4 regions of the Pseudomonas sp. Arb-4-2C genome follow, and region 4 is predicted to be linked to each of the others. Evidence: predicted binding sites of a transcription regulator. Region 4 holds the regulator's gene; each other region holds the start of a gene.
The links. The regulator sigma-54, encoded in region 4, starts transcription at its own class of promoters, with help from an activator protein. The targets are predictions, from matches to a motif close to ANTGGCATNNANNTTGCTNT.
Positions count from the first base shown of each region.

Region 1 (7,156 bases), 660 kb from region 4:
TCATGGCGGCGGTGGTGCGCGAAGCACGACGCATGGCGCCGCTGGATGCGCCGCTATTGATAGAAGGCGAAACCGGCACCGGCAAAGAGTTGCTGGCGCGCGCCTGCCACCTCGCCAGCCCGCGCGGGCAGTCGCCGTTGATGGCGCTCAACTGCGCGGGGCTGCCGGAGTCGATGGCCGAGACCGAGCTGTTCGGCTATGGCCCCGGTGCTTTCGAAGGGGCGCGAGCCGAAGGCAAGCTCGGCCTGCTGGAGCTGACGGCGGGCGGCACGCTGTTCCTCGATGGCGTGGGTGAAATGAGCCCGCGCTTGCAGGTCAAGTTGTTGCGCTTTCTGCAGGACGGTTGCTTCCGCCGGGTCGGCAGTGATGAGGAGGTGTATCTGGATGTGCGGGTGATCTGCGCGACCCAGGTCGACTTGTCCGAGCTGTGCGCCCGCGGCGAGTTTCGTCAGGACTTGTATCACCGCTTGAACGTGCTTTCGCTGCACATTCCGCCGCTGCGTGAATGCCTGGACGGTTTGACGCCGCTGGTTGAGCACTTCCTTGATCAGGCCAGCCGCCAAATCGGTTGTTCACTGCCCAAACTGGCGCCGGCGGCGATGGATCGCCTCAGTCACTATCACTGGCCGGGCAACGTGCGGCAGTTGGAAAACGTGCTGTTTCAGGCGGTTTCGCTGTGCGACGGCGGCACGGTCAAGGCTGAGCATATTCGCTTGCCGGACTATGGCGTGCGTCAGCCGCTTGGCGATTTCTCGCTGGAAGGGGGGCTGGACGAGATCGTCGGGCGCTTCGAGAAAGCGGTGCTGGAACGACTGTATTCCGAGCACCCGAGCAGTCGGCAACTGGGCAAGCGGTTGGGGGTTTCGCACACGACCATTGCCAATAAGCTGCGTGAGTATGAGGTTGGCAAAAGCGAGTCATAGCGCGCGAACACATGGCCTGTGACGATCTCTTCGCGAGCAGGCTCGCTCCCACTTTGAAAGGCAATCCCTGTGGGAGCGAGCCAGCTCGCGAAAGCGGTGGTCCAGGCATCCTCTCTGTCAGGCTTTGCCACCAAGCGGCATAACACCGCCGGTTTTTCGACTTCGATACATTTCAAATTTCCCCTCACTTGCCCGCAAGTCCTTTGTTTACCGGGCCGCAAGCCGCCAGAAAAAAGTTGGTCTGCAAATTGCTTATGGCTCAGCAGTACAGCGGTGGGCGGCAAACGTCCGGCATGCAGAGGAAAGAGTGTGGACAAGTACCTTTATGTGGCAATGACCGGCGCCAGTCAGAACGCACTGGCGCAAAAGGCGCATGCCAACAACCTGGCGAACATCTCCACCAATGGTTTTCAGCGCGACCTGGAACAGGCGCGTTCGATGCCGGTGTTCGGTGACAGCTTTCCGGCGCGTGCGTTTGCCATGAGCGAGCGGCCCGCCACCGACTTCACCGCAGGTTCGCTGGTGCAGACCGGGCGTGACCTCGACGTGGCGGTGACCGGCAACGGCTTTATTGCCGTGCAGAACCCCAACGGTGGCGAAAGCTACGTGCGCACCGGCAGCCTCAACATCGACGCCCTTGGCGTGCTGCGCGCTGGCAACGGCATGGCCGTGATGGGTAATGGCGGTCCGATCGCCGTGCCGCCAGAGCAGCAGGTCGAAGTCGGTGAAGACGGCACCATCAGTATTCGTGCGATGGGCGAAGGCCCGCGCGTCATGGCGGAAGTCGACCGGATCAAACTGGTCAACCCGGACATCAAGAACCTCAACAAAGGCCTCGACGGCTCGATCTATACCAAGGACGGCCAGCCGGCGCCGGCCGATGCCAATGTCAAACTGGTGTCGGGTTTCCTTGAGTCGAGCAACGTCAACGCCGTGGAAGAAATGACGTCGGTGCTGGCGCTGGCCAAGCAGTTTGAATTGCACGTCAAGATGATGAACACCGCCAAAGACGACGACCAGGCCATGGCTCGGGTCTTGCAGATCAGCTAATTATCAGAACGTCGCGCCGTAAAACAGGCGCACGAGGAGAATCGAATGCTTCCGGCTCTATGGGTTGCCAAAACCGGTCTGTCCGCCCAGGACACCAACCTGACCACCATTTCCAACAACCTGGCGAACGTTTCGACCACGGGTTTCAAACGTGACCGCGCCGAGTTCCAGGACCTGCTGTATCAGATCAAGCGTCAGCCAGGCGCCCAGTCGACCCAGGACAGCGAACTGCCGTCGGGTCTGCAACTGGGTACGGGTGTGCGCATCGTCGGCACCCAGAAAAACTTCACTGCCGGCAGCCTGCAAACCACCGAGCAGCCGCTGGACATGGCCATCGACGGTCGCGGTTTCTTCCAGATCCTGCAGCCGGACGGCACCACGTCCTACACCCGTGACGGTACTTTCCACCTCGATTCCAATGGCCAGATCGTCAACGCCAGCGGTTTCGCCCTGGAACCGGCCATCGTCATTCCGAACAACGCCCAGAGCTTCACCGTCGGCACCGACGGCACGGTGTCCATCACCGTTCCAGGCAACCCGGCCGCTCAGGTGATCGGCAACCTGCAAACCGCCGACTTCATCAACCCGGCCGGTCTGCAAGCCGTGGGCAACAACCTGTTCCTGGAAACCGCTGCTTCCGGCGCGCCGCAAATCGGCACCCCGGGCCTGAACGGTTTCGGTACCACGCTGCAGAACACCCTGGAAGGTTCCAACGTCAGCACCGTTGAAGAGATGGTCAACATGATCACCACTCAACGTGCCTACGAGATGAACTCCAAGGTGATCTCCACCGCCGACCAGATGCTCTCGTTCGTAACGCAGAATCTGTAATCAAGTCTATGGGGCGGCCATGAGGCCGCCAGCAACACCGTGAGGTAGGGTCATGAAACGCTTCGTATCTGTTCTGGCATTGGGTGGGGTCGTCTCGCTCGCGGGCTGCGTCGCACCGACGCCCAAGCCCAATGACCCTTACTACGCCCCGGTGTTGCCGCGCACGCCATTGCCGGCTGCGGCCAACAACGGCTCGATCTATCAGGCCGGCTTCGAGCAGAACCTGTACAGCGACCGCAAGGCGTTCCGGGTCGGTGACATCATCACCATCACCCTGAACGAGAAGACCCAGGCGAGCAAGAACGCCAACTCGCAAGTGGCCAAGAACAGCAAGACCGGCATCGGCCTGACCTCGCTGTTCGGCGGTAGCGGTACCACCAACAACCCGTTGGGCGGTAACGACCTGAGCCTGGACGTCGGCTACAGCGGCGACCGTGCGACCAAAGGCGACAGCAAGGCGGCGCAGGGCAACACCCTGACCGGTTCGATCACTGTGACCGTGGCCGACGTGCTGCCTAACGGCATCATCGCTGTGCGCGGCGAGAAGTGGATGACCCTCAACACCGGCGACGAGCTGGTGCGGATCGCAGGTCTGGTGCGTGCCGATGACATCGCGACCGACAACACCGTGTCGTCGACCCGTGTCGCCGATGCGCGCATCACCTACTCGGGCACCGGTTCGTTTGCCGATGCGAGTCAGCCAGGCTGGTTCGACCGTTTCTTCCTCAGCCCGCTGTTCCCTTTCTAGGTGGCGACTTTGAATTTCAAGAGCCTCATGCTGGCTGCGGCCCTGTTGTCCGCAGCCTTTGGTGCCCACGCCGAGCGGCTGAAAGATATCGCCAGCATTTCCGGCGTGCGCTCCAACCAGTTGATCGGTTACGGCCTGGTGGTCGGGCTTAACGGCACCGGCGACCAGACGACGCAAACCCCGTTCACCCTGCAGACCTTCAACAACATGCTCTCGCAGTTCGGCATCAAGGTGCCGCCAGGGTCGGGCAACGTGCAACTGAAAAACGTCGCGGCGGTGTCGGTGAGTGCCGATCTGCCGGCGTTCGCCAAGCCGGGTCAGCAGGTCGATATCACCGTGTCTTCCATCGGTAACTCCAAGAGCCTGCGCGGTGGCACCCTGTTGCTGACCCCGCTCAAGGGTATCGACGGCAACGTCTACGCCATCGCCCAGGGCAACCTGGTGGTCGGTGGTTTTGACGCCGAAGGGCGCGACGGTTCGAAGATCACCGTCAACGTTCCGTCGGCCGGTCGGATCCCGGGCGGTGCGTCGGTGGAGCGTTCGGTGCCGAGCGGTTTCAACCAGGGCAACAGCCTGACGCTGAACCTCAACCGTTCCGACTTCACCACGGCCAAGCGCATCGTCGACAAGATCAACGACATGCTCGGCCCTGGCGTGGCGCAAGCTATCGACGGCGGTTCGATTCGTGTGACGGCACCGCTCGACCCGAGCCAGCGCGTCGACTATCTGTCGATCCTGGAAAACCTCGAAGTCGATCCGGGGCAGGCGGTGGCGAAAGTCATCATCAACTCGCGCACCGGCACCATCGTCATCGGCCAGAACGTGAAAGTCTCGCCGGCCGCCGTGACCCACGGCAGCCTCACGGTGACGATCACCGAAGACCCGATCGTCAGTCAGCCGGGTCCGCTGTCCAACGGTCAGACCGCTGTTGTGCCGCGTTCGCGCGTCAATGCTCAGCAGGAAGCCAAGCCGATGTTCAAGTTCGGCCCGGGTACCACCCTCGACGAAATCGTGCGGGCGGTGAACCAGGTCGGCGCGGCACCGGGTGACCTGATGGCCATTCTCGAAGCACTGAAACAGGCCGGCGCGTTGCAAGCCGACCTGATCGTGATCTGAGGGCGGCGACCATGGATATGCGCAAAGGCAGTCTGGTGGGCACGGGCGATTCGGGTTCCTACTCCGACCTCAATCGTCTGAACCAGCTCAAGGTCGGCGACAAGAACAGCGATGCGAACATGCGCAAGGTTGCGCAGGAATTCGAATCGCTGTTCCTTGGCGAAATGCTCAAGTCGATGCGTTCGGCCACCGAGGCGTTGGGTAAAGACAACCCGATGAACACCCCGGCCGCCAAGCAGTATCAGGAAATGTACGACCAGCAACTGGCCGTCTCGCTGTCCCGCGAGGGCGGTGGTATCGGCCTCGCCGACGTGCTGATGAAGCAGATGTCGAAGAACAGGCCGTTGGCCCCGGGTGAGGCTGCGGCTGCGTCTGCCGCCAAGCAGGAGGCCGCGAAAGCCGCTGCCGTGCAGACACCGATTGCGGCCGGCACGACCGCCACCAACGGGCCGTTATCGCGACTCAATGGCGAGCGTCCGTTGTGGGCATCGCGCTCCGGGCATGTCTCCAATACCGAAGCCTCGCACAGCAATGACATGGCGATGATCAACAAGCGTCGCCTGGCGCTGCCACCGAAGCTGGCGGACCGTCTGCTCGCAGGTCTGGTGCCGTCGGCCACGCCGACCACGGCCAATGCATTGCCGCAGCGCGCCGCGACCACGGCTACCACCGGCGCCGGCCCGCTGTACAACGGCGACTGGCTGACCCGTGCCGAAGACGCGAAAGCGTCCGGTGGGCAGATGCAGATTTACGGCCGGGCGATGGCGCAGATTCCGCTGGCTCCGGCCAAACGCGCCTTCAGCTCCGCCGACGAATTCGTCAACACCATGCTGCCGATGGCCAAAGAGGCCGCCGCTCGAATTGGCGTCGATCCGCGTTATCTGGTGGCGCAAGCCGCGCTGGAAACCGGCTGGGGCAAATCGGTCATGCGCGCCCAGGATGGCAGCAGCAGCCACAACCTGTTCGGCATCAAGGCCAGCAGCAACTGGACCGGCGATTCGGCGCGGGCGATCACCAGCGAGTTCCGCAACGGGCAGATGGTCAAGGAGACGGCCGAGTTCCGTTCCTACGCCTCGTACAAAGACAGTTTCCACGATCTGGTGACTTTGCTGCAGACCAACAATCGCTATCAAGATGTTGTGAAGTCGGCCGATAACCCAGAACAGTTTGTACGCGAGTTGCAAAAGGCCGGTTACGCGACCGACCCGAACTACGCGACGAAGATTTCGCAGATAGCCAAGCAGATGAACAGTTTTGAAAACTACGCTGCGGCGGGCGTTTCCACCCAGCCTTTATAAGGCACAAGGTATAAGGTCTGAACCATGAGTTTGCTCAATATCGGGATGTCGGGACTGGCGTCCAGCCAGGCCTCTTTGGCTACGACAGGCAACAACATTGCCAACGTCGACACCGCCGGTTATTCACGTCAGCAAACCGTGCAGGGCACCAAGTCCTCGCAGCAGTACGGCAGCGTTTTCATCGGCACCGGTACCACCCTGGCCGACGTACGCCGGGTCTACAACTCCTATCTGGAAACGCAGTTGCACACCGCGACATCGCTTAACAGCGAAGCCGCCTCGTACCTGGCCCAGGCGACGCCACTGGACGCCACGCTGTCGGACACCAACACCGGCCTGACCGGGGTGCTGCAGAAGTTCTTCACCTCGATGCAGGGCGTAGCAACTTCGGCAACCGACGACACCTCCCGTCAATCGGTGCTGACCGGCGCGCAGGCGCTGGCCGGTCGCTTCAACACCATCGCCAAACAGCTGAACGACCAGAACACCAGCATCAATGGCAGCCTCGGCGACATGACCGCCCAGGTGAACAAGCTGGCCACCTCGATTGCCAATCTGAACCAGAAGATCGGCGAGATTTCCAGCGGCGGCGGTGCACCGAACGACCTGCTCGACAGCCGTAACGAAGCCGTGCGTCAGTTGTCCGAACTGACCGGCGCACAGGTTGTCGAGCGCGGCAGCAGTTTCGACGTGTATATCGGCAGCGGCCAGCCTCTGGTGATCGGCAACACCACCAACACGCTGAGCACCGTGCCGAGCAAAGACGACCCGACGCGCATGGCTATCCAGATGGATCGCGGCTCGAGCACCATGGACATCACTTCGGCAATGACCGGTGGCGAAATCGGTGGTCTGCTGACGTATCGCACAGATGTGCTCGACCCGTCGCTCAACGAACTGGGGCGCGTGGCACTGGTCGTCGCTGATCAGATCAACAGCCAGCAAGCCCAGGGCATCGACAAGAACGGTGACTTCGGCGCAGCACTGTTCAACAACATCAACAGCGCCGCGCTGGTCAGCCAGCGCAGCATCGCGCAGGCGGGTAACAGCGCAGGCTCGGGCAACCTCGATGTCACCATCAAGGACACCGGCAAGCTGACCACCAGCGATTATCAGGTGACGTTCACCAGCGCCACCGATTACAGCGTCAAGCGCTCCGACGGTACCGACCTGGGCACGTTCAGCACGAC
Region 1 covers NZ_CM146899.1:1,265,094-1,272,249, forward strand. Annotated here, with positions in the region: gene AC0J41_RS05755 (sigma-54-dependent transcriptional regulator) at 1-923, shown strand, start outside; gene AC0J41_RS05760 (flagellar basal body rod protein FlgF) at 1,233-1,973, shown strand; gene flgG (flagellar basal-body rod protein FlgG) at 2,019-2,804, shown strand; gene flgH (flagellar basal body L-ring protein FlgH) at 2,857-3,552, shown strand; gene AC0J41_RS05775 (flagellar basal body P-ring protein FlgI) at 3,580-4,668, shown strand; gene flgJ (flagellar assembly peptidoglycan hydrolase FlgJ) at 4,680-5,966, shown strand; gene flgK (flagellar hook-associated protein FlgK) at 5,991-7,156, shown strand, end outside.
Region 1: AC0J41_RS05760 (flagellar basal body rod protein FlgF) is a predicted target of sigma-54. The motif match lies at 1,159-1,178, and genes of this name have one in related genera.

Region 2 (7,156 bases), 630 kb from region 4:
GGGCAGGGCGATCAGTAGCAGAATGAATAGAGCACAACGATCCATGAAGTCGGCCGGAAGCGAGGGTGTCGGGTAGCAGCATAGGTCAGGGAGGCGGTTGTTGTGAAATTGCCGTCCTCAATCATTTGCATGATTCAGTTATCAATCGATCAGGATGCTTTCAGGCACGGTTCGATCACTTTGCGTAATCCGCTGTCATCCTCCGGCAAGAAAAACTCGGCGGTCAGCGGTTCATCATTCTCAATGGTTGAGGGCAGCGTTAGCGTTACACGTTGACCATGGGCGGACTCGGTGAGCCAGTAACGCATCTCCGGTATATCTGCAGTCGCACCAAACCCAGATATCCAGCCATCTTCCTGACGGCTTCTTGCAGAGATCCAGCCTGAGACCCGGTAGCTGACCGGTGCGCGATGGCCGGTGATCATGCGCAGCGGCCCGCTTTTCGAGGCATCAGGGCCTTCATAGTCATTGGTATTGAAGTCGAGTCTGTGCGCGGGGACTTCCAGTGCAAAGGGTATGCGAGTACGCGTGGGAGAATCGAAAACGCAGCCGATTTCCAGACGTGCTTCGCCGGATTTACTGTTGTAGTACGTATTTCCACCCAGAACGGCTGTCAGGACCTCGCTATGTTCGTAGGGTTTTTCCACCTGCCAGACCTTGGTCTGATGATGAGGAGGGGCGCTATCGGCTGCTGCCCAGCCAGTAGTGAGTACCGCAAAGAGCAGGGAGAGAAAATAAAGAGAGGCATGGCCGAATTTCATCACTTACGCCTTCTGAAAGGAGGCGGGACAGTAAATGAAGTTTTTTGGATAGGCTCATTGAGTCTGTTTCAAGAAGATGCGATCGCTCTGCTTTAACCGCGTAGCCCATAAAAAAGGCCTCCCGAAGGAGGCCTCTTTTTGTCACGCCGCGTGCTGCAGCGCTACCGGATCAGCAGCTGTAGTACAGCTCATATTCCAGTGGGTGTACGAAGGTGCGGACCTTGATTTCTTCTTCGGATTTCAGCGCGATGTAAGCGTCGATGAAGTCGTCGGAGAACACGCCGCCCTTGGTCAGGAACGCACGGCCCTTGTCCAGCTCTTCCAGGGCTTCTTTCAGGCTGCCGCAAACTTGTGGGATCTCTTTCGCCTCTTCAGGCGGCAGGTCGTACAGGTTTTTGTCAGCGGCATCGCCTGGGTGGATCTTGTTCTGGATACCGTCCAGGCCGGCCATCAGCAGTGCTGCGAAAGCCAGGTACGGGTTGGCAGCCGGATCCGGGAAGCGTGCTTCGATACGACGGCCGCGTGGGCTGTTGACGTAAGGAATGCGGATCGAGGCGGAACGGTTGCGAGCCGAGTAGGCCAGCATTACCGGCGCTTCGAAACCTGGCACCAGACGCTTGTAGGAGTTGGTGGCCGGGTTGGTGAAGCCGTTCAGGGCCTTACCGTGCTTGATGATACCGCCGATGAAGTACAGGGCGGTTTCGGACAGGCCGGCATAGCCTTCACCCGCGAAGGTGTTCTTGCCGTCTTTGGCGATGGACATGTGCACGTGCATGCCCGAGCCGTTGTCGCCGTACAGTGGCTTCGGCATGAAGGTCGCAGTGCGGCCGTAAGCGTCGGCAACGTTGTGTACAACGTATTTCAGAGTCTGAACTTCGTCAGCTTTCTTCACCAGGGTGTTGAACTTGACACCAATTTCGTTCTGACCGGCAGTCGCCACTTCGTGGTGGTGAACTTCAACGGTCTGGCCCATCTCTTCCAGTGCGTTGCACATGGCAGTACGGATTTCGTGATCGTGGTCGAACGGCGGAACCGGGAAGTAGCCGCCTTTGATACCAGGACGGTGGCCTTTGTTGCCGCCTTCGATGTCCTGGTCGGACATCCACGAGCCTTGTTCGGAGTAGATCTTGAACATCGAGCCGGAGATATCCGACTTGAACTTCACTTCGTCGAAGATGAAGAATTCTGGTTCTGGACCGGCGAAGACGGTGTCACCGATACCGGTGGTCTTCAGGTATTCCTCGGCGCGGTGAGCGATGGCGCGCGGGTCGCGATCGTAACCTTGCATGGTCGACGGTTCGATGATGTCGCAGACCAGGATCAGGGTCGCGTCTTCGGTGAACGGATCGAGCACGGCAGTATCGTCGTCCGGCAGCAGGATCATGTCGGAGGCTTCGATGCCTTTCCAGCCAGCGATGGAGGAACCGTCGAACATCTTGCCGACTTCGAAGAAGTCGTCTTCCAGCGCATCGCGAGCCGGCATGGTCACGTGGTGCTGAGTGCCTTTGGTGTCCGTGAAGCGCAGATCAATCCACTTGACGTCATGATCTTTGATGAGTTGAACCGACTTCGACATAGTGTCCTCCGGGTGGCTTAGGGCTTGGTAGTGGATGCCCTTAATATGGGTGATGCCGGCGCAGATACTCTGCCAAGGCAACCTGCCTCACAAGGGAGCAAATTGCATGCCAGTGCCCCACCATGGGTTTTTTGCCCCAAATTCACGCTTGCAGCGGTGCAAAGCGCAATAAAGGGGAAAATCTCGCCCCTTAATGTAGCGTGCAAATCTGAAAATGACCCGTTTTGGTGCATGACAAACCTTCTGCATATTAACTGGTTAAACCTTGAGCAATTTCCGCTATAATCCGCGCCCCCCTTTTTCGGCTGGCCCTGCGCGCGCTGTTTTCATGAAACTAATCGTAAAAGTCTTCCCCGAGATCACCATCAAAAGCCGCCCTGTCCGGATGCGTTTCATCCGCCAGTTGGCCAAGAACATCCGCGCCGTGCTCCGCGATCTGGACCCGGCCGTGGTGGTGAACGGTGTGTGGGACAATCTCGAGCTGGAAACCCGCGTTACCGACCCCAAAGCCTTGAAAGAGATGGGCGAGCGCCTGGTCTGCACCCCGGGCGTTGCGCATTTTCTGCAGATCGACGAGTACCCGCTGGGTGACTTCGACGACATCACCGAGAAGTGCAAACAGCACTACGGCGATGAGCTGGCCGGGAAGATTTTCTCGGTGCGCTGCAAGCGTGCAGGCAAGCACCCGTTCAGCTCGATGGACGTTGAAAAATACGTCGGCAGCAAGCTGCGTCGTGAGTGCGGGGCGGCCGGAATCGACCTCAAGGCACCGGAAATCGAAGTTCGCATCGAAGTTCGCGACCAACGGTTGTTTGTCATCCACAGCCAGCACAACGGCATCGGCGGTTACCCGCTCGGTGCCCTGGAGCAGACGCTGGTATTGATGTCCGGCGGCTTTGACTCGACGGTTGCCGCCTACCAGATCATGCGCCGCGGCCTGATGGCGCATTTCTGCTTCTTCAATCTGGGCGGTCGTGCCCATGAATTGGGCGTGATGGAAGTCGCGCATTTCATCTGGAAGAAGTACGGCAGCTCGCAACGCGTGCTATTTGTCAGTGTTCCGTTCGAAGAAGTGTTGGGCGAAATTCTCGGCAAAGTCGATAACAGTCATATGGGCGTCGTATTGAAGCGTATGATGTTGCGCGCGTCCTCCGCCATTGCCGACCGCCTGCACATCGATGCGCTGGTGACTGGTGAGGCGATCTCCCAGGTGTCGAGCCAGACCTTGCCGAACCTGTCGGTGATCGACTGCGTGACCGACAAGCTGGTCCTGCGCCCGCTGATCGTCGCGCACAAGCAGGACATCATCGACACGGCCAACGAGATCGGCACCGCCGATTTCGCCCGGCACATGCCGGAATATTGCGGGGTCATTTCGGTCAATCCGAAGACTGCCGCCAAACGCTACCGCGTTGAGCACGAAGAGAAAGAATTCGACATGGCGGTTCTCGAGCGTGCGCTCGAAAACGCCAAACTGGTGCCGATCGATCGGGTGATCGACGAATTGGGCCAGGACTTGCAGATCGAAGAAGTCGGCGAAGCACTGGCCGGTCAGATCGTCATCGACATCCGTCACCCGGATGCGGCCGAGGATGACCCGCTGGAGCTTGCCGGCATAGAAGTACAGACGATGCCGTTCTACGCAGTGAACGCTCGTTTCAAGGAGCTGGATCCGACTCGCCAGTACCTGCTGTATTGCGACAAAGGCGTGATGAGTCGCCTGCATGCTCACCATTTGCTCAGTGAGGGGCATGCCAATGTGCGCGTTTATCGACCGAGCTAAGTGCCCGGGGCTGTTTGCCTGTGGCCTGCGTCACCGGCCCCCCGACACCGCCGTCAAGCTGTAACGGCCATGCCGGACACTACTGTTAATCGCTGCCAAGACTTGTCAGCAAACCGAATCCTCTGATCGAGATACACAAGTGATCGAAAATCTACGTAACATCGCCATCATTGCCCACGTTGACCATGGTAAGACCACCCTGGTAGACAAACTCCTGCGTCAATCCGGCACCCTGGAGCGCAACGAGCTCAACGACGAGCGCGTGATGGACTCCAACGACCAGGAAAAAGAGCGCGGTATTACCATTCTGGCGAAAAACACCGCCATCAACTGGAACGGCTACCACATCAACATCGTGGACACCCCGGGCCACGCCGACTTCGGCGGCGAAGTTGAACGCGTAATGTCGATGGTTGACTCCGTTCTGCTGCTGGTTGACGCTCAAGACGGCCCTATGCCGCAAACCCGTTTCGTGACCAAGAAGGCTTTCGAAGCCGGCCTGCGTCCAATCGTGGTCATCAACAAGGTTGACCGTCCAGGCGCGCGTCCGGACTGGGTTCTGGACCAGATCTTCGACCTGTTCGACAACCTCGGTGCAACCGAAGAACAACTGGACTTCCAGGTTGTTTACGCCTCGGCCCTGAACGGCATTGCCGGTCTGGATCACACCGCAATGGCTGAAGACATGACCCCGCTGTACCAAGCGGTAGTCGACCACGTTCCGCCTCCGGCCGTTGACCGTGACGGTCCGTTCCAGATGCAGATCTCCGCTCTGGACTACAACAGCTTCCTGGGTGTTATCGGCGTTGGCCGTATCGCTCGTGGTCGCGTCAAGCCGAACACCCCGGTTGTCGCTATCAGCGCCGACGGCAAGCGCCGCAACGGTCGTATCCTGAAGCTGATGGGTCACCACGGTCTGCACCGCATCGACGTTGAAGAAGCAGCGGCCGGCGACATCGTCTGCATCAGCGGTTTCGACGAGCTGTTCATCTCCGACACCCTGTGCGACATCAACACCGTCGAGGCGATGAAGCCTCTGACCGTTGACGAGCCAACCGTTTCCATGACCTTCCAGGTAAACGACTCGCCATTCTGCGGTAAAGAAGGCAAGTTCGTGACCTCCCGCAACATCAAGGATCGTCTGGACAAAGAGCTGCTGTACAACGTTGCACTGCGCGTTGAAGAAGGCGACTCGGCTGACAAGTTCAAGGTTTCCGGCCGTGGTGAGCTGCACCTCTCGGTACTGATCGAAACCATGCGTCGCGAAGGCTTCGAGCTGGCCCTGGGCCGTCCTGAAGTGATCATCCGTGAAGTTGACGGCGTGAAGCAGGAACCGTTCGAAAACGTGACCATCGACATCCCTGAAGAATCGCAGGGCAAGGTCATGGAAGAGATGGGTCTGCGTAAAGGCGACCTGAGCAACATGGTGCCGGATGGCAAGGGCCGTGTTCGTCTGGAATACAACATCCCTGCTCGCGGTCTGATCGGTTTCCGTAACCAGTTCCTGACCCTGACCAACGGTGCTGGCATCCTGACCTCGATCTTCGACCGTTACGCTCCAGTGAAGTCGGGCCACATGTCCGGCCGTCAGAACGGCGTTCTGGTTTCGGTTGAAACCGGCAAGGCACTGACCTACTCCCTGGAAACCCTGCAGGCTCGTGGCAAGCTGTTCGTAGAACACGGCCAGGAGATCTACAACGGTCAGATCGTTGGTCAGAACAGCCGCGACAACGACCTGGGTGTAAACCCGACCAAAGGCAAGAAGCTCGACAACATGCGTGCTTCGGGTAAAGACGAAACCATCGCTCTGGTCCCACCTGTTCGCTTCACCCTGGAACAGGCTCTGGAATACATCCAGGAAGACGAGCTGTGCGAAGTTACGCCTAAGTCCATCCGTCTTCGCAAGAAGATCCTGGACGAAAGCGAGCGTACCCGCGCTGCCAAGAAAGCCAAGGCGTAATTTAGCCCGAGCTTGAAAAAACGCCCCCGGTCGCGAGACCGGGGGCGTTTTTGTTTGTCTGGGGTTTAACTGAGGTTTGTGCGGTGTTTGTGCTGGCCTCTTCGCGAGCAAGCCCGCTCCCACAAGAGTTCGATGGCATACACAAGATTTGTGTTCACCGAGAATCTACTGTGGGAGCGAGCCTGCTCGCGAAGGCGGCCGATCAGCCGCCGAAAATCTCAAGGCAGATCAAAACTTCTCGATTGCCCGGAAATTCTGCACACGCTCGACTTCTTTCGGCTTGTACGCGCAATACCCCGGGCGCGGCCCGATCTTGGGGTGATTGCGGCAGGTGTCCGGGCGCTTGTCATAAATGGTGCACAGGCGGCTCTTACGATCCAGGTAGTAGCAATCGTTGTTGCTCATGCGCTGCAGGGTGAAGATCCCCGACTTCTGATTGAAACGCTCGACCAGTCCTTCCTTTTGCAGGCGTTTGGCGATGTTCTTCGGCGGGTCGCCCAGCTCGAACTCGTCGACCACACCGATGCGCACCAGGTCCTTGATCTTGACCTCGACCGGCAGCGTGCAGCAGCTCGACATGCAGGAACCGCACATCGGGGCCGAATATTTGGCCCACGTATCGAGACGGTCGATCTCGGCAGCGGCAATCAGGTTGGGCTTCATCATCGGGAGTTACCAGGCGTGTGTGCATCAGGGCGCGCGATCATACCGGGACTGGTGGATTTTTGAACAACCTTTCGCCAGATTTTTGCAAATGTCGCTCAACTGGCCGGCAGTACGGCACGGCCCCTGCATTCATTAGCCCACTCGCCAAGGTAATGCCGGGCGATCTCACCGTCTCAGGAAAAACTGCCGAACCTGCGCCTCTACCGTCGGTCAGACCGTCTAGGCTCAGACAATTCCCCGCTCGCTCGAGGTCCTATCGATGACTCAAGAACCACTAGTTCGCGAAGCAGAGGTGGCCGCATTCCGCGACGCCGTCCTGACCAAACTCACCTACGCGGTGGGCAAAGACCCGGATCACGCCTTCGACCATGACTGGTTCGAGGCCATCGCCCTGGCGGCGCGTGATCACA
Region 2 covers NZ_CM146899.1:6,299,994-6,307,149, forward strand. Annotated here, with positions in the region: gene AC0J41_RS28585 (DUF4124 domain-containing protein) at 1-45, opposite strand, end outside; gene AC0J41_RS28590 (hypothetical protein) at 150-761, opposite strand; gene glnA (glutamate--ammonia ligase) at 931-2,337, opposite strand; gene thiI (tRNA uracil 4-sulfurtransferase ThiI) at 2,666-4,120, shown strand; gene typA (translational GTPase TypA) at 4,260-6,080, shown strand; gene AC0J41_RS28610 (YkgJ family cysteine cluster protein) at 6,309-6,746, opposite strand; gene AC0J41_RS28615 (glycogen/starch/alpha-glucan phosphorylase) at 7,006-7,156, shown strand, end outside.
Region 2: glnA (glutamate--ammonia ligase) is a predicted target of sigma-54. The motif match lies at 2,432-2,451, and genes of this name have one in related genera.

Region 3 (7,156 bases), 2.8 Mb from region 4:
CGTATCAGCACCGGCAGGGCTGCCAGCGAAAAAGAAGCAGACGGCGGACACCGCGCACAGCGCTTTGCGGGTGCGGGAGGTCAGGCGTCGAAAAAATGTCGTTTGAGCGTTCATACGAGTTAAAAAGCAAGCGCCGTGCCGTTTAGCAATGAATGTGCGTCGCAACAACACTTGGCGTTGGTGTAGGAGTCTGGGCATGGCTGGTGTAATGGATTCGGTGAACCAGCGCACGCAACTGGTGGGGCAGAATCGCCTGGAGCTGTTGTTGTTCCGTCTCGACGGTCAGCAGCTCTACGGAATCAACGTGTTCAAGGTGCGGGAAGTGCTGCAATGCCCGTCGCTGACGTTGATGCCCAAGTCCAGTCCTGTCGTGTGCGGGGTGGCGAATATCCGGGGGGCGACCATTCCGATCCTTGATCTGGCAATGGCGACCGGCTCGGGTGCGTTGAAAGACAAGAACAACCCGTTCGTGATCATCACGGAGTACAACACCAAGACCCAGGGTTTCCTGGTCCGCTCGGTGGAACGCATCGTCAACATGAACTGGGAGGAGATCCATCCGCCGCCCAAGGGCACGGGTCGCGATCACTACCTGACGGCTGTGACTCGGGTCGACAATCAGTTAGTCGAAATCATCGACGTCGAGAAGGTGCTGGCGGAAGTTGCGCCGACGCCGGAAGCGATTTCGGTCGGCGTGGTCGATGTCGAGACCCAGAGCAAGGCGCTGTCGCTGCGGGTGCTGACGGTCGATGACTCGTCGGTGGCACGCAAGCAGGTCACGCGTTGCCTGCAGACGGTCGGTGTCGAAGTGGTGGCGCTGAACGACGGCAAGCAGGCGCTGGATTACCTGCGCAAGCTGGTCGATGAGGGCAAGAAACCGGAAGACGAGTTCCTGATGATGATTTCCGACATCGAGATGCCGGAGATGGACGGGTACACCCTGACGGCGGAAATCCGCAACGACCCGCGCATGCAAAAGCTTCATATCATCCTGCATACTTCGTTGTCGGGGGTATTCAATCAGGCGATGGTCAAGAAAGTCGGTGCCGATGACTTCCTGGCCAAATTCCGTCCTGATGACCTGGCATCCCGGGTAGTCGACCGGATCAAAGCAGCAGATATCAGCTAGGGGCCTTCTGCCCCTGGCGGTCAACACGATTTAAGAGGCGGCATCATTGTCTACGGGTAATTTGGATTTCGAACAGTTCCGGGTCTTCCTGGAAAAAGCCTGTGGCATTTTGCTCGGTGAAAACAAGCAGTACCTGGTCTCGAGCCGTCTCAACAAACTGATGGAGCAGCAAGGCATCAAGTCCCTGGGTGAGCTGGTACAGCGCATCCAGACCCAGCCGCGCAGCGGTTTGCGCGAGCAGGTGGTCGATGCCATGACGACCAACGAAACCCTGTGGTTTCGTGACACCTATCCGTTTGAAGTCTTGAAGAACAAGGTGCTGCCTGAAGCGATCAAGGCCAGTCCCAACCAGCGTCTGCGGATCTGGTCGGCGGCATGCTCGTCGGGGCAGGAACCGTATTCGCTGTCGATGTCGATCGATGAGTTCGAGCGGAGCAACCTCGGCCAGTTGAAGATGGGCGTGCAGATCGTTGCCACGGACTTGTCCGGCAGCATGCTGACCAACTGCAAGACCGGCGAGTACGACAGCCTGGCAATCGGTCGCGGTTTGTCCGCTGATCGACTGCAGCGTTACTTCGACCCGAAAGGGCCGGGGCGCTGGGTGATCAAGGCGCCGATCAAGAACCGGGTGGAATTCCGTTCGTTCAACCTGCTCGACAGCTATGCAGCGCTGGGCAAGTTCGACATCGTGTTCTGCCGCAACGTGCTGATCTACTTCTCCGCCGAGGTGAAGAAAGACATCCTGTTGCGCATTCACGGCACGCTCAAGCCTGGCGGGTATCTGTTCCTTGGCGCCTCCGAAGCGCTGAACGGTTTGCCGGATCATTACCAGATGGTCCAGTGCAGCCCGGGGATCATTTACCAGGCCAAGTGATTGGCGGCGGCAATACAAAAAAACGGGAGGCCCTCAAAGGCCTCCCGTTTTTTGTGCCCGGCGTTTAATCCCCAATCACCACAAGCCCCTGTGGGAGCGAGCCTGCTCGCGAATGCGGTGTGTCAGAAAAACAGATATCGACTGACTCGACGCTTTCGCGAGCAGGCTCGCTCCCACAGTGGGTCTGTGGTGTGGGTGAGAGGGGAGGGCAAGCGGCAGAAAAGCGGCAGCCAGCGGAAACCGGTTGCCGCTTTTCTGGCATTGCCGCGTTGCCGATTGCTCGCAAAGCCCCGGTTTATGGGGGTTTTTCTGTTTGGCACGGCGCTTGCTAAAGCTCAGATACGAAAAACCGGTCACCCGAAGGTTCCCGACATGAGCATCAGCTTCGACAAAGCGCTCGGCATTCACGAAAAAGCACTGGGCTTCCGCGCCCAGCGTGCTGAAGTCCTGGCCAACAACATCGCCAACGCCGATACCCCGAACTACAAGGCTCGGGATCTGGACTTCTCCAAAGTGCTCGAAGCACAGAGCCAGAAGAACGCCAACGGCACCATCGCCCTGAACATGACCAACAGCCGTCACATCGAAGCTGAAGGCCTGGGCAATGGCGACGAGTCGCTGATGTATCGCACGCCGATGCAGCCTTCGATCGACCAGAACACCGTGGACGCTCAGCTGGAACAGTCCAACTACGCGGAAAACGCCGTCGGCTTCCAGGCCAGCTTCACCCTGCTCAACAGCAAATTCAAAGGGCTGGTGTCAGCCCTGCGCGGAGAGTAATCCATGTCCCTGTCCAGCGTTTTCAACATTGCCGGCAGCGGCATGAGCGCACAAACCACGCGTCTGAACACCGTGGCTTCGAACATCGCCAACGCCGAAACCGTCTCCTCGAGCATCGACCAGACCTATCGCGCCCGTCACCCGGTGTTCGCCACCATGTTCCAGGGCGGTCAGAACAGCGGCAGCAACTCGCTGTTCCAGAGCCAGGACGCCGCGGGCCAGGGCGTACAGGTGCTCGGCGTGGTCGAAGACCAGAGCAACCTTGAAGCGCGCTACGAGCCGAACCATCCGGCTGCTGACGCCAAAGGCTACGTCTACTACCCGAACGTCAACGTGGTGGAAGAAATGGCTGACATGATTTCCGCGAGCCGGTCGTTCCAGACCAACGCCGAAATGATGAACACCGCCAAGACCATGATGCAGAAGGTACTGACCCTCGGTCAGTAATAAGGGACGACTGCGATGAGTGTTTCCGATACCAGCAACACCATAAGCATGAAGGATCTGCTGTCCAACTCGTCGAAAAAGACCAGTGGATCAACAGTGGATGGCATTGCTTCAGCGACTAACAGTTCCACCGGCGGCCAGGCTCTGGGCAAGGATGCGTTCTTGCAATTGCTGGTGACCCAGCTGAAAAACCAGAACCCGCTCGATCCGCAGGACAACAGCGCATTCGTTGCGCAGTTGGCGCAGTTCAGCAGCCTTGAGGGCATTACCACCCTCAACAGCACGGTCAGCTCGCTGGCCGGCAACTACAACTCGTCGCAGGCGTTGCAGGCGTCGTCGCTGGTGGGTCGCAACGTGATCGTGCAGACCAATACCGCGCAGCTCGACGACCCGAGCAAAGGCCTGACCGGTTCGGCGACCGTGCCTTCGTCGATTGCCGGCGGCACCGTGACGATCACCGACAGCACCGGCGCAACTGTGCGCACCATTGATCTGGGCAGCCGCGCAGCCGGCAGCGCCAGCTTCACTTGGGACGGCAAGGACTCGTCCGGCAATCTGGTGCCCGTGGGTACTTACACCTTCAAGGCCAACGCGCCGATCAACGGCACCGCGACGGATCTGGCCACCTATCTGCCGGCCACCGTCAACAGCGTGACCATCAGCCAGACCGGTGGCGAGCTGATGCTCAACCTGTCCGGCAAGGGCTCCGTCGCCCTGTCCAAAGTACAAACCATTGGTATATAGAGCCGATTAACCGGCACAAAGGAGTGGAATATGTCTTTCAATATCGGCCTTAGCGGTCTCTATGCAGCCAACAAACAACTGGACGTGACGGGTAACAACATCGCCAACGTCGCGACCGCCGGTTTCAAATCGTCCCGTGCGGAATTCGAAGACGTTTATTCGGCAACTCGCTTGGGTACTGGCAGCAAAGTGATCGGCAATGGCGTGCGCCTGGCCAACGTTTCGCAGCAATTCACCCAGGGTGACATCAGCAACACCGGTAACGTGCTGGACATGGGCATCAACGGTTCCGGCTTCTTCACCATGAGCAACAATGGCTCGATCTCCTACACCCGTGCCGGTACGTTCAAGGTCGACGATAAAGGTTTCATCACCAACACCGACTACACCTCGCGTCTGCAGGGTTACGGTGTGGATGCCAACGGCAAGATCATCAACGGCGTGCTGACTGACCTGAAGATCGACACCTCGAACCTGGCACCGAAGTCGAGTTCGACGGTGACGTCGAGTATCAACCTCAACTCGTCGGCCCCGGTGATCAACGATACCGGCGCCAACGCCGTGGTATTCGATCCAAACACGCTGGCAACTTACACCAAGTCGTTCAGCACCCCGATCTATGACACTCAGGGCAACTCGCACGTCATGGATCAGTACTTTGTGAAGACGGGTCAAAACACCTGGAAGGTTTACACCCTGGTAGACGGGCGCAACCCGGATGCTACCGGTAGCGATCCGAAAACCACCCCGCCGGTGGCGTCCACCATGACCTTTGACTCCGCAGGCAAACTGACTCAGATCAGCACACCTAATCCGGCGACTCCGGGCACCCCGACGATCAGCAGTGACCTGACCCTGAAAAACTGGAAGCCAGGCACAGTGACCAACGGTGTCTTTACGCCTAACGGCGCATCGGCAAACACCAATGGTGTGACCATTTCCATGGCCCTGACCACTCAATACAATGCTGATACCACGCGCACCATCCCGACTCAGGACGGTTATGCCACTGGCCAGATCACCAACCTGAGCATCGACGGTACCGGTACCTTGTTCGCCAACTTCAGCAACAATCAGAACAAGGCCATCGGCCAGGTTGCGCTGGCCAGCTTCACCAACGAACAAGGCCTGCAGGCTATCGGTGGTACCAGCTGGAAAGAGACGTTCGCGTCGGGTATTCCAGGTTACGATGCGCCGGAAACCGGTACTTTGGGTTCGATCTCGTCCAACTCGCTGGAAGAGTCCAACGTTAACCTGACCAATGAGCTGGTAGACCTGATCAAGGGCCAGAGCAACTATCAGGCAAACGCCAAGACAATCTCCACTCAGAGCACCATCATGCAGACCATCATTCAGATGACTTGATGTGATCTGATCGCAGCACCGAAAACCGACGCCCCAAGGCGTCGGTTTTTTTATGCGCGTTATTTGGGACGTGTGTTCAGTTTTCTACCGTTCGTCGGTCGCTGTGGTGCGGAACTTGCACTCTCGCGGAGCAGTGGTGGCGCGCGTCAAACTTTCATTCGCAGCGCATATTTTCAAGCCGGGCTCAGGGTTCGGTGGCTCGGAAGCCGTCATTAGTCATCAGGGATGCGACACGTTGAACAGTCATAAAGCCGTCAGTGCGCCCGCCGCGGTGCCAATACCTTACGTCGCCGGTCTGGCTCTATACCCCCGCACTGTCCGGGCATCGCCGATTTTCCTGTCGGTGATGCCTCATTCAAGCCAATTGAAACCATTTCTCCTGTTGCCGGCTGCACGCCGCAACCATGGCGCAGCCGTCGTGCGCGGTGATTTCCCTGACCGTGTCGCGCATGACCGACCCAGCACAAATCCGTCGGATTTTTCGCGATGCTCAAGCCTTTTCGCAACCAGGCCTTGCGTGCACAAGAGAGGGTGACCCCCGTAGCACCGGGCAATTCAACGCAGTTTCCAACACAAACACACTCACACAAGGAAGATGTAATGGCGGTAATTTACGGGTCCAATGGTGCAGATACGCTGGCAGGTACCGCCGGCGATGACCAGATACGTGGTTTGGCAGGTGATGATGTGTTGAATGGTGGGGATGGCAACGACCTTCTCATCGGCGGCGAAGGGGCTGATCAGCTCAATGGCGGCGCAGGTTTTGACACGGCCAGCTACGAAGACGCCAACCAGGGCATCGGCGTGACGATCAACCTGAAAACCGGGGTTCACACTGGTCTGGCGGCGGGCGATACGTTCGTCGGTATCGAGGCGTTTCGTGGTACCAGCTACACCGACAACTTTGTCGCCGATGCCTCGGCCAACTCGTTTGATGGTGTGATCGGCTACGACACCTTGAGTTACGCCACCTCCGAGCAGGCAATCAACCTGACATTGACGGGCGCCAACGGCACCGGTCTGGGCGGTGATGCGCAGGGTGATACATTCAGCAACATGGACCTGGTCATCGGTACGGCATTCGATGATGTCTTTACCCTGAACTCTGGCAGCACCAGCGTCAGTGGTGGCGCCGGCAACGACGTCTATATCCTCAATGGTCCCTGGGCAGGTGGCATCGGTGAAGCCGTTGGTGGCGGTGACGATGAAATCCGCACCAACCAGCCCAAAGTGTCCATGCCTGGCGAAATCGAGCGCCTGACGTATACCGGCACCGGTAACTTCAGCGGTACTGGCAACGCGGGTAACAACATCATCACTGGCGGCGTCGGTAATGACGTGCTGATCGGTGGTGCAGGTGCTGACCAGTTGATTGGCGGCGCAGGTTTTGACACGGCCAGCTACGAGGACGCCAACCAGGGCATCGGCGTGACGATCAACCTGAAAACCGGGGTTCACACTGGTCTGGCGGCGGGCGATACGTTTGTCGGTATCGAGGCGTTTCGTGGTACCAGCTACACCGACAGCTTTGTCGCCGATGCCTCGGCCAACTCGTTTGATGGTGTGATTGGCTACGACACCTTGAGTTACGCCAGCTCCGAGCAGGCAATCAACCTGACATTGACGGGCGCCAACGGCACCGGTCTGGGCGGCGATGCGCAGGGTGATACATTCAGCAACATGGATCTGGTCACCGGTACGGCATTCGATGATGTCTTTACCCTGAACTCTGGCAGCACCAGCGTCATTGGTGGCGCCGGCAACGACGTCTATATCATCAATGGCCCTTGGGCAGGTGGCATCGGTGAAGCCGTTGG
Region 3 covers NZ_CM146899.1:4,173,613-4,180,768, reverse strand. Annotated here, with positions in the region: gene flgA (flagellar basal body P-ring formation chaperone FlgA) at 1-114, opposite strand, end outside; gene AC0J41_RS18865 (chemotaxis protein CheV) at 197-1,129, shown strand; gene cheR (protein-glutamate O-methyltransferase CheR) at 1,176-2,003, shown strand; gene flgB (flagellar basal body rod protein FlgB) at 2,376-2,783, shown strand; gene flgC (flagellar basal body rod protein FlgC) at 2,787-3,230, shown strand; gene flgD (flagellar hook assembly protein FlgD) at 3,246-3,974, shown strand; gene flgE (flagellar hook protein FlgE) at 4,005-5,339, shown strand; gene AC0J41_RS18835 (beta strand repeat-containing protein) at 5,940-7,156, shown strand, end outside.
Region 3: flgB (flagellar basal body rod protein FlgB) is a predicted target of sigma-54. The motif match lies at 2,316-2,335, and genes of this name have one in related genera.

Region 4 (7,156 bases):
CCGTTGGGACTGGCGCTGGCGGCGGGGGCGATGTTGCTGGTGGTGACTCATGAGGTGATCCCCGAGTCGCGACGCAATGGTCACGACAAGCTCGCCAGTCTTGGCTTGCTGATCGGTTTCTGTCTGATGATGGTGATGGATACGGCGCTGGGCTGAAGGATGAGAGAGGGAGCAGGCTCCCTCGACACACTGAATCAACCACCTTCGTCGAAGTAGTTGTTGATCAACGCCACCAGTGCATCCAGCGCTTCCTGCTCCTGATGGCCTTCAGTACTCAGATAGATTTTCGTGCCCTTGCCGGCGGCGAGCATCATCATCGCCATGATGCTTTTGCCATCCACCGTGGTTTCAGGGGTGCGACCCACTCTGATGGTGCAATCCGGGTACTGGCCCGCCACGCCAACGAACTTGGCCGACGCGCGGGCATGCAAGCCCAGTTTGTTGATGATTTCGATTTCCAGAGCAGGCATCGCGGTGTGAATCCTTTAAGTGAGGTCGCGGTGGCGAACCTGGACGTTCTTCAGGGTTTTCTGCAGGGCCTGACCCAGGCGTTCAGTCAGGTAAACGGAGCGGTGATGCCCGCCGGTGCAGCCAATGGCAATGGTGACGTAGGCGCGGTTACTCGCGGCGAAGCGCGGTAGCCATTTATTCAGATAGCCGTAGATGTCCTGAAACATCTCCTCGACTTCGGGCTGCGCCGCCAGGTAATCGGCGACCGGTGCATCGAGACCCGATTGCGCGCGAAGTTCCGGCTTCCAGTACGGGTTGGGCAGGCAGCGTACGTCGAACACCAGATCGGCATCCACCGGCATGCCGCGCTTGAAGCCGAACGACTCGACCAGAAAGGCCGTGCCCGGCTCCGGTTGGTTCAGCAGGCGCAGCTTGATGGTGTCGCGCAGCTGGTACAGATTCAGGTTGGTGGTGTTGACCTTGAGGTCGGCCAGGTCGGCAATCGGACCGAGCAGGGCGGTTTCGTCATTGATGGCTTCGGCCAGCGAGCGATTGGCAGTGCTCAGTGGGTGGCGCCGACGGGTTTCCGAGAAACGCTTGAGCAGGGTTTCCTCATCGGCATCCAGATAGAGCACATCGCACTGGATGTGGCGGCTGCGGACTTCTTCCAACAGCTCCGGGAAGCGCGACAGATGGCTCGGCAGGTTGCGGGCATCGATCGAGACGGCCACCAGCGGCTGGGCCAGTTCGGTGTGAATCAGGGCGCGCTCGGCCAATTCAGGCAACAGGCCGGCCGGCAGGTTGTCGATGCAGTAGTAGCCGTTGTCCTCAAGGACATCCAGGGCGGTACTTTTACCCGAGCCGGAGCGGCCGCTGACGATGATCAAACGCATGATTAGTGACCGTTCTGCTCGCTCAGGACGACCTGATACAAGGCTTCGTTACTCGGTGCGCTACGCAGTTTTTCGCGCACTTCCTTGCGATCGAGCATGCTGGCGATCTGGCGCAGTAATTCCAGGTGAGCATCGGTGGCTGCTTCCGGGACCAGCAGAACAAACAGCAGGTCAACCGGTGCGCCGTCGATTGCATCGAAATCGATGGGGGCATCAAGGTGCATCAATGCGCTGATAGGCGCTTCGCAGCCTTTGAGGCGACAGTGGGGAATGGCGATGCCGTTGCCGAAACCGGTGGAGCCGAGTTTCTCACGGGCGATCAGCGCTTCGAAGACGTCCTGCATCTCCAGATCCGGCACTTCGCGGGCGATCAGGTTGGCAATCTGTTCGAGGGCTTTCTTTTTACTGCCGCCCGGCACGTTCACCAGGGAACGGCCGGGGGTCAGGATACTTTCAAGTCGGATCATGGGTTGGGGGTGTTAACGACCTGTTGCGCCCTGAAGGAGGCTCTGGGTCTTTTCCTTATGCTTTTTGAGTTGGCGATCCAGCTTGTCGGTCAGTGAGTCGATCGCAGCGTACATGTCGGTATCTTCTGCGTTGGCGACCACTTCGCTGCCGGGAATATGCAAGGTGGCTTCGATTTTCTGCTTCAGCTTTTCGACGCACATCGTGACTTGCACGTTGGTGATCTTGTCGAAATGGCGCTCCAATCGTTCGAGTTTCTCGTTGATGTAGGTGCGCAGCGGTTCGGTCACTTCCAGTTGGTGTCCACTGATGTTGACTTGCATACAGCTTCTCCTTCGTTGCCAGTGCATAAAGCGGCAGGCTGAATAGCCTGCCACTGGAACGCTGTAACGTGGCTTACATCAACCGCTTGCGTTCGCTCGAAGGCGCGATCCCGAGGGATTCACGGTACTTGGCGACGGTGCGGCGAGCCACCTGAATGCCTTGTGCCTCCAGTAAACCAGCGATCTTGCTGTCACTCAACGGCTTTTTCTGATTTTCCGCTGCAACCAGTTTTTTGATGATCGCGCGGATCGCTGTAGACGAGCATTCGCCGCCTTCGGAGGTGCTGACGTGGCTGGAGAAAAAGTATTTCAGTTCATAAATACCGCGCGGGGTATGCATGAATTTCTGGGTGGTGACCCGGGAAATCGTCGATTCGTGCATGCCCACCGCCTCGGCGATGTCGTGCAGGACCAACGGCTTCATGGCTTCGTCGCCGTATTCCAGGAAGCCGCGCTGATGCTCGACGATCTGGGTGGCGACCTTCATCAGGGTTTCGTTGCGGCTTTGCAGGCTCTTGATGAACCAGCGCGCTTCCTGCAACTGATTGCGCATGAAGGTGTTGTCGGCGCTGGTGTCGGCACGGCGCACGAAGCCGGCGTACTGGGCGTTGACCCGCAGGCGTGGCACCGATTCCTGGTTCAGCTCGACCAGCCAGCGTTCGTTGTCCTTGCGCACGATGACATCGGGCACCACGTACTCGGCTTCGGTCGATTCGATTTGTGAACCCGGGCGTGGGTTGAGGCTCTGTACCAGTTCGATGACCTGGCGCAGTTCATCTTCCTTGAGCTTCATGCGCCGCATCAACTGGCTGTAGTCGCGACTGCCGAGCAGATCGATGTAATCGCTGACCAGACGCTTGGCTTCGTTCAGCCACGGGGTCTTGGCTGGTAGCTGGCGCAGTTGCAGCAGCAGGCATTCGCCGAGGTTGCGGGCGCCGATGCCGGCCGGTTCGAACTGCTGGATGCGGTGCAGCACGGCCTCGATCTCGTCCAGCTCGATGTCGAGCTCCGGATCAAAGGCGTCGAGAATTTCTTCAAGGGTTTCGTCGAGGTAGCCCTGATTATTGATGCAGTCGATCAGGGTCACGGCGATCAGGCGGTCGGTATCGGACATCGGCGCCAGGTTCAATTGCCACAGCAGATGGCTTTGCAGGCTTTCCCCGGCGGAAGTGCGGGTGGTGAAGTCCCACTCGTCATCATCGCTGCTGGGCAGGCTGCTGGCGCTGGTCTGGTAGACGTCTTCCCAGGCGGTGTCGACGGGCAATTCGTTAGGGATGCGCTCGTTCCATTCGCCATCTTCCAGGTTGTCCACCGTCGGTGCGGTTTCCTGATAGGAGGGTTCCTGAATCTCGGTGTTGGGCTTTTGTTCGGCGTTGTCGGCCAAAGGATCGGAGTTGTCGAAGTCGTCGCCTTCTTCCTGGCGTTCGAGCATCGGATTGGATTCCAGGGCCTCCTGGATTTCCTGTTGCAGGTCCAGGGTCGACAATTGGAGCAGGCGGATGGCCTGTTGCAGCTGCGGTGTCATCGTCAGCTGCTGGCCCATTCTCAAGACTAGCGATGGTTTCATGGCAGGGGCTTAACACCTTATTCGCCGGCGCGCATGCGCCATCCACTACAGGGCGCCGGAGCGCCAAACTTAAGCAAATTATATGCCTGAAACTGTCGTGTTTGCCTAGAGCGCTGTAACAATAAAAGCGTATAAAACTTCGCTTCAACGTTACAGCACTCGGACGGCTGGCCGAATGCGATTGCGCTTTAGAGGCGGAACTCGTGGCCCAGGTACACTTCCTTGACCAGATCGTTGGCCAGGATGGTCGCGGCGTCACCTTCGGCGATCAGTTGACCGTCGTTGACGATGTAGGCGGTTTCGCAGATATCCAGGGTCTCACGCACGTTGTGGTCGGTGATCAGTACACCGATGCCCTTGGCCTTGAGGTGGTGGATGATCTGCTTGATGTCGCCGACCGAGATCGGGTCGACACCGGCGAACGGTTCGTCGAGCAGGATGAATTTCGGTGCGGTGGCCAAGGCGCGGGCGATTTCCACCCGGCGGCGCTCACCACCGGACAGGCTCATGCCCAGGTTGTCGCGAATGTGGCTGATGTGGAATTCCTGCAGCAGGCTTTCCAGCTCCTTGCGACGACCGGCCTTGTCGAGTTCCGTGCGGGTCTCGAGGATGGCCATGATGTTGTCGGCCACCGACAGTTTGCGGAAGATCGACGCTTCTTGCGGCAGATAGCCGATACCGGCCTTGGCGCGGCCGTGCATTGGCTGGTGGCTGACGTCCAGATCATCGATCAGCACGCGGCCCTGATCGGCCTGCACCAGGCCGACGATCATGTAGAAGCAGGTGGTCTTGCCGGCGCCGTTCGGGCCGAGCAGGCCGACGATCTGGCCGCTGTCGATCGACAGGCTGACGTCACGCACGACCTGGCGGCTTTTATAGGCCTTGGCCAGGTGCTGAGCTTTCAGAGTTGCCATTACTGGGTCTTCTCGTCGGTTTTCTTCTTCGGCTGGATCACCATGTCGATGCGCGGACGCGTTTCGGTGACTTTATTGCCGGTAGCGCGACCGGCGCTGGCCAGTTTTCTCACCGTGTCGTAAACGATTTTCTCGCCTTGGGTGGTGTTGTTGTCCTTGTCGACAACCTTGGCCTTGTCGATCAGCACGACGCGGTTTTGCGCGGCGTGGTACTGGATCGTCACGCCCCAGCCCTGTACAGGCTTGGTATCGCCCTGGGTCTGCAGTTGCTCGAAGTAGGCAAGGTTGCCCACCGACGTCACGACGTCGATGTCACCGGTCGGGGTGCGGGTGATGGTCACCGTGTTGCCTTTAACGATCATCGAACCCTGGGTGATGATCACGTCACCTTTATAGGTGGCGATGCCATTCTTGTCGTCCAGTTGGGCGTCGTCGGCCTGAATGCGGATAGGTTGCTGCTGATCGTTCGGCAGAGCCCAGGCGCTCACGCTTCCCAGTGCTGCGCCCAGACTGAGCAAAATAGGGAGGGTTTTAACGAGCCTCATACTGTCCTCTTACGTTCGATTGCAGGTGTATCCTGCTTTCCTTCAAATACGCCTTCATTCCCACGCCAGTCGATACACCGCCAGCACCGTCGATTCTAACGGGTTGCTCGGTCTGCGCATATTGCTGCTGAGGGAACACCGTCATGCGTGTGCTGGTGATCAGGGTGTCGCGGTTCTTTTCATCGGTGCGCTTGATGCGTACCGAGTCGATCAGTTCTACCTGGGTGCCGTCAGGATTGACTTCGCCGCGCTCGCTGGTCACGTGCCACGGGAACTCGGTGCCACGGAACATGTTCAGGTCGGGTTTGGTGACCAGGGTCACGTCCGTCGCTTTCAGGTGCTCGGCCTTGTCGGACGTCATTTCGTACTGCAGCTTGCCGTCTGGAAGGTATTGCAGGGTATGCGTGTTGGTCGCGTACCAGTCGATGGCCGTGTCTTCGACCTTGACCGGGGGTTTGTCGAGGAAGCGTTCAGGGCTGATGTTCCAGTAGCCGACCGCTGCAAACATTGCAGCGATGCAGCCGAACAGCAGGAAGTTGCGAAATTTTTTGCTAAACATGTTTTGGCTCACAGGTACGCGGCATTGGCCGCATCGAGGCGGCCCTGGGCGCGCAGGATCAATTCGCAGAATTCGCGGGCGGCACCTTCGCCACCACGGGCCCGCGTGACGCCATGGGCGTGCTCGCGTACGAAATCGGCGGCATTGGCGACGGCCATGCCCAGGCCTACGCGGCGGATGACCGGCAGGTCTGGCAAGTCGTCACCGAGATAGGCGACCTGTTCATAGCTTAGGCCCAGTTGCTGCAGAAGACCGTCCAGAACCACCAATTTGTCTTCGCGCCCCTGAAACAGGTGCGGGATACCGAGGTTTTTCGCCCGGCGCTCAACCACCGGGGTCTTGCGGCCACTGATGATCGCGGTTTCGACACCGGCGTTCATCAGCATTTTGATGCCCTGGCCGTCGAGGGTGTTGAAGGTCTTGAATTCGCTGCCGTCTTCGAGGAAATACAGGCGCCCGTCAGTGAGCACACCGTCGACGTCGAACACCGCCAGTTTGATCGCTTTGCCGCGCTGCAGCAGGTCGGTTGTCATTACATCACTCCTGCACGCAGCAGATCGGAGAGGTTGAAGGCGCCGATCGGGCGATCTTCTTCGTCCACGACCACCAGGGCGTTGATTCGGTGGTCTTCCATGATTTTCAGGGCTTCGGCAGCGAGCATCTCGGGCCGTGAAGTCTTGCCGTGTGCGGTCATGACCTGGTCGATGGTGGCACTGCGGATGTCGATGCTGCGATCCAGCGTGCGACGCAAGTCGCCGTCGGTGAAGATCCCGGCCAGTTTGCCGTCGGCCTCAAGGATCACGGTCATGCCCAGACCCTTGCGGGTCATTTCCATGAGTGCGTCCTTGAGCAGGGTGCCGCGTTGCACCTGCGGCAGTTCCTGGCCTGCGTGCATGACGTTTTCCACTTTCAGCAACAGACGTCGGCCCAGCGCACCACCCGGGTGGGAAAACGCGAAATCTTCAGCGGTAAAGCCACGGGCTTCCAACAGTGCCACGGCCAGTGCGTCGCCCATGACCAGCGCGGCGGTTGTCGAGGAAGTCGGCGCCAGGTTCAGCGGACAGGCTTCGTGCTCGACATGCACGTTGAGGTTGACTTCGGCGGCCTTGGCCAGCGGCGACTGAGGATTGCCGGTCACGCTGATCAACTGGATACCCAGGCGTTTGATCAGTGGCAGCAGGGTGACGATTTCGTTGGTCGAACCGGAGTTGGACAAGGCCAGGATCACGTCGTCGCGGGTGATCATGCCCATGTCACCGTGGCTGGCTTCGGCCGGGTGGACGAAAAACGCCGGGGTGCCGGTGCTGGCCAGGGTCGCGGCAATCTTGTTGCCGACATGCCCGGACTTGCCCATGCCGACCACGACCACACGGCCTTTGCTGGCCAGAATCATCTCGCAAGCGCGTACGAAATCGGCGTCGATATGGGGCAACAAGCCTT
Region 4 covers NZ_CM146899.1:604,454-611,609, forward strand. Annotated here, with positions in the region: gene AC0J41_RS02575 (ZIP family metal transporter) at 1-156, shown strand, start outside; gene AC0J41_RS02580 (HPr family phosphocarrier protein) at 195-470, opposite strand; gene rapZ (RNase adapter RapZ) at 486-1,343, opposite strand; gene ptsN (PTS IIA-like nitrogen regulatory protein PtsN) at 1,346-1,810, opposite strand; gene hpf (ribosome hibernation-promoting factor, HPF/YfiA family) at 1,823-2,131, opposite strand; gene AC0J41_RS02600 (RNA polymerase factor sigma-54) at 2,205-3,698, opposite strand; gene lptB (LPS export ABC transporter ATP-binding protein) at 3,887-4,612, opposite strand; gene lptA (lipopolysaccharide transport periplasmic protein LptA) at 4,612-5,157, opposite strand; gene lptC (LPS export ABC transporter periplasmic protein LptC) at 5,144-5,716, opposite strand; gene AC0J41_RS02620 (KdsC family phosphatase) at 5,725-6,249, opposite strand; gene AC0J41_RS02625 (KpsF/GutQ family sugar-phosphate isomerase) at 6,249-7,156, opposite strand, start outside.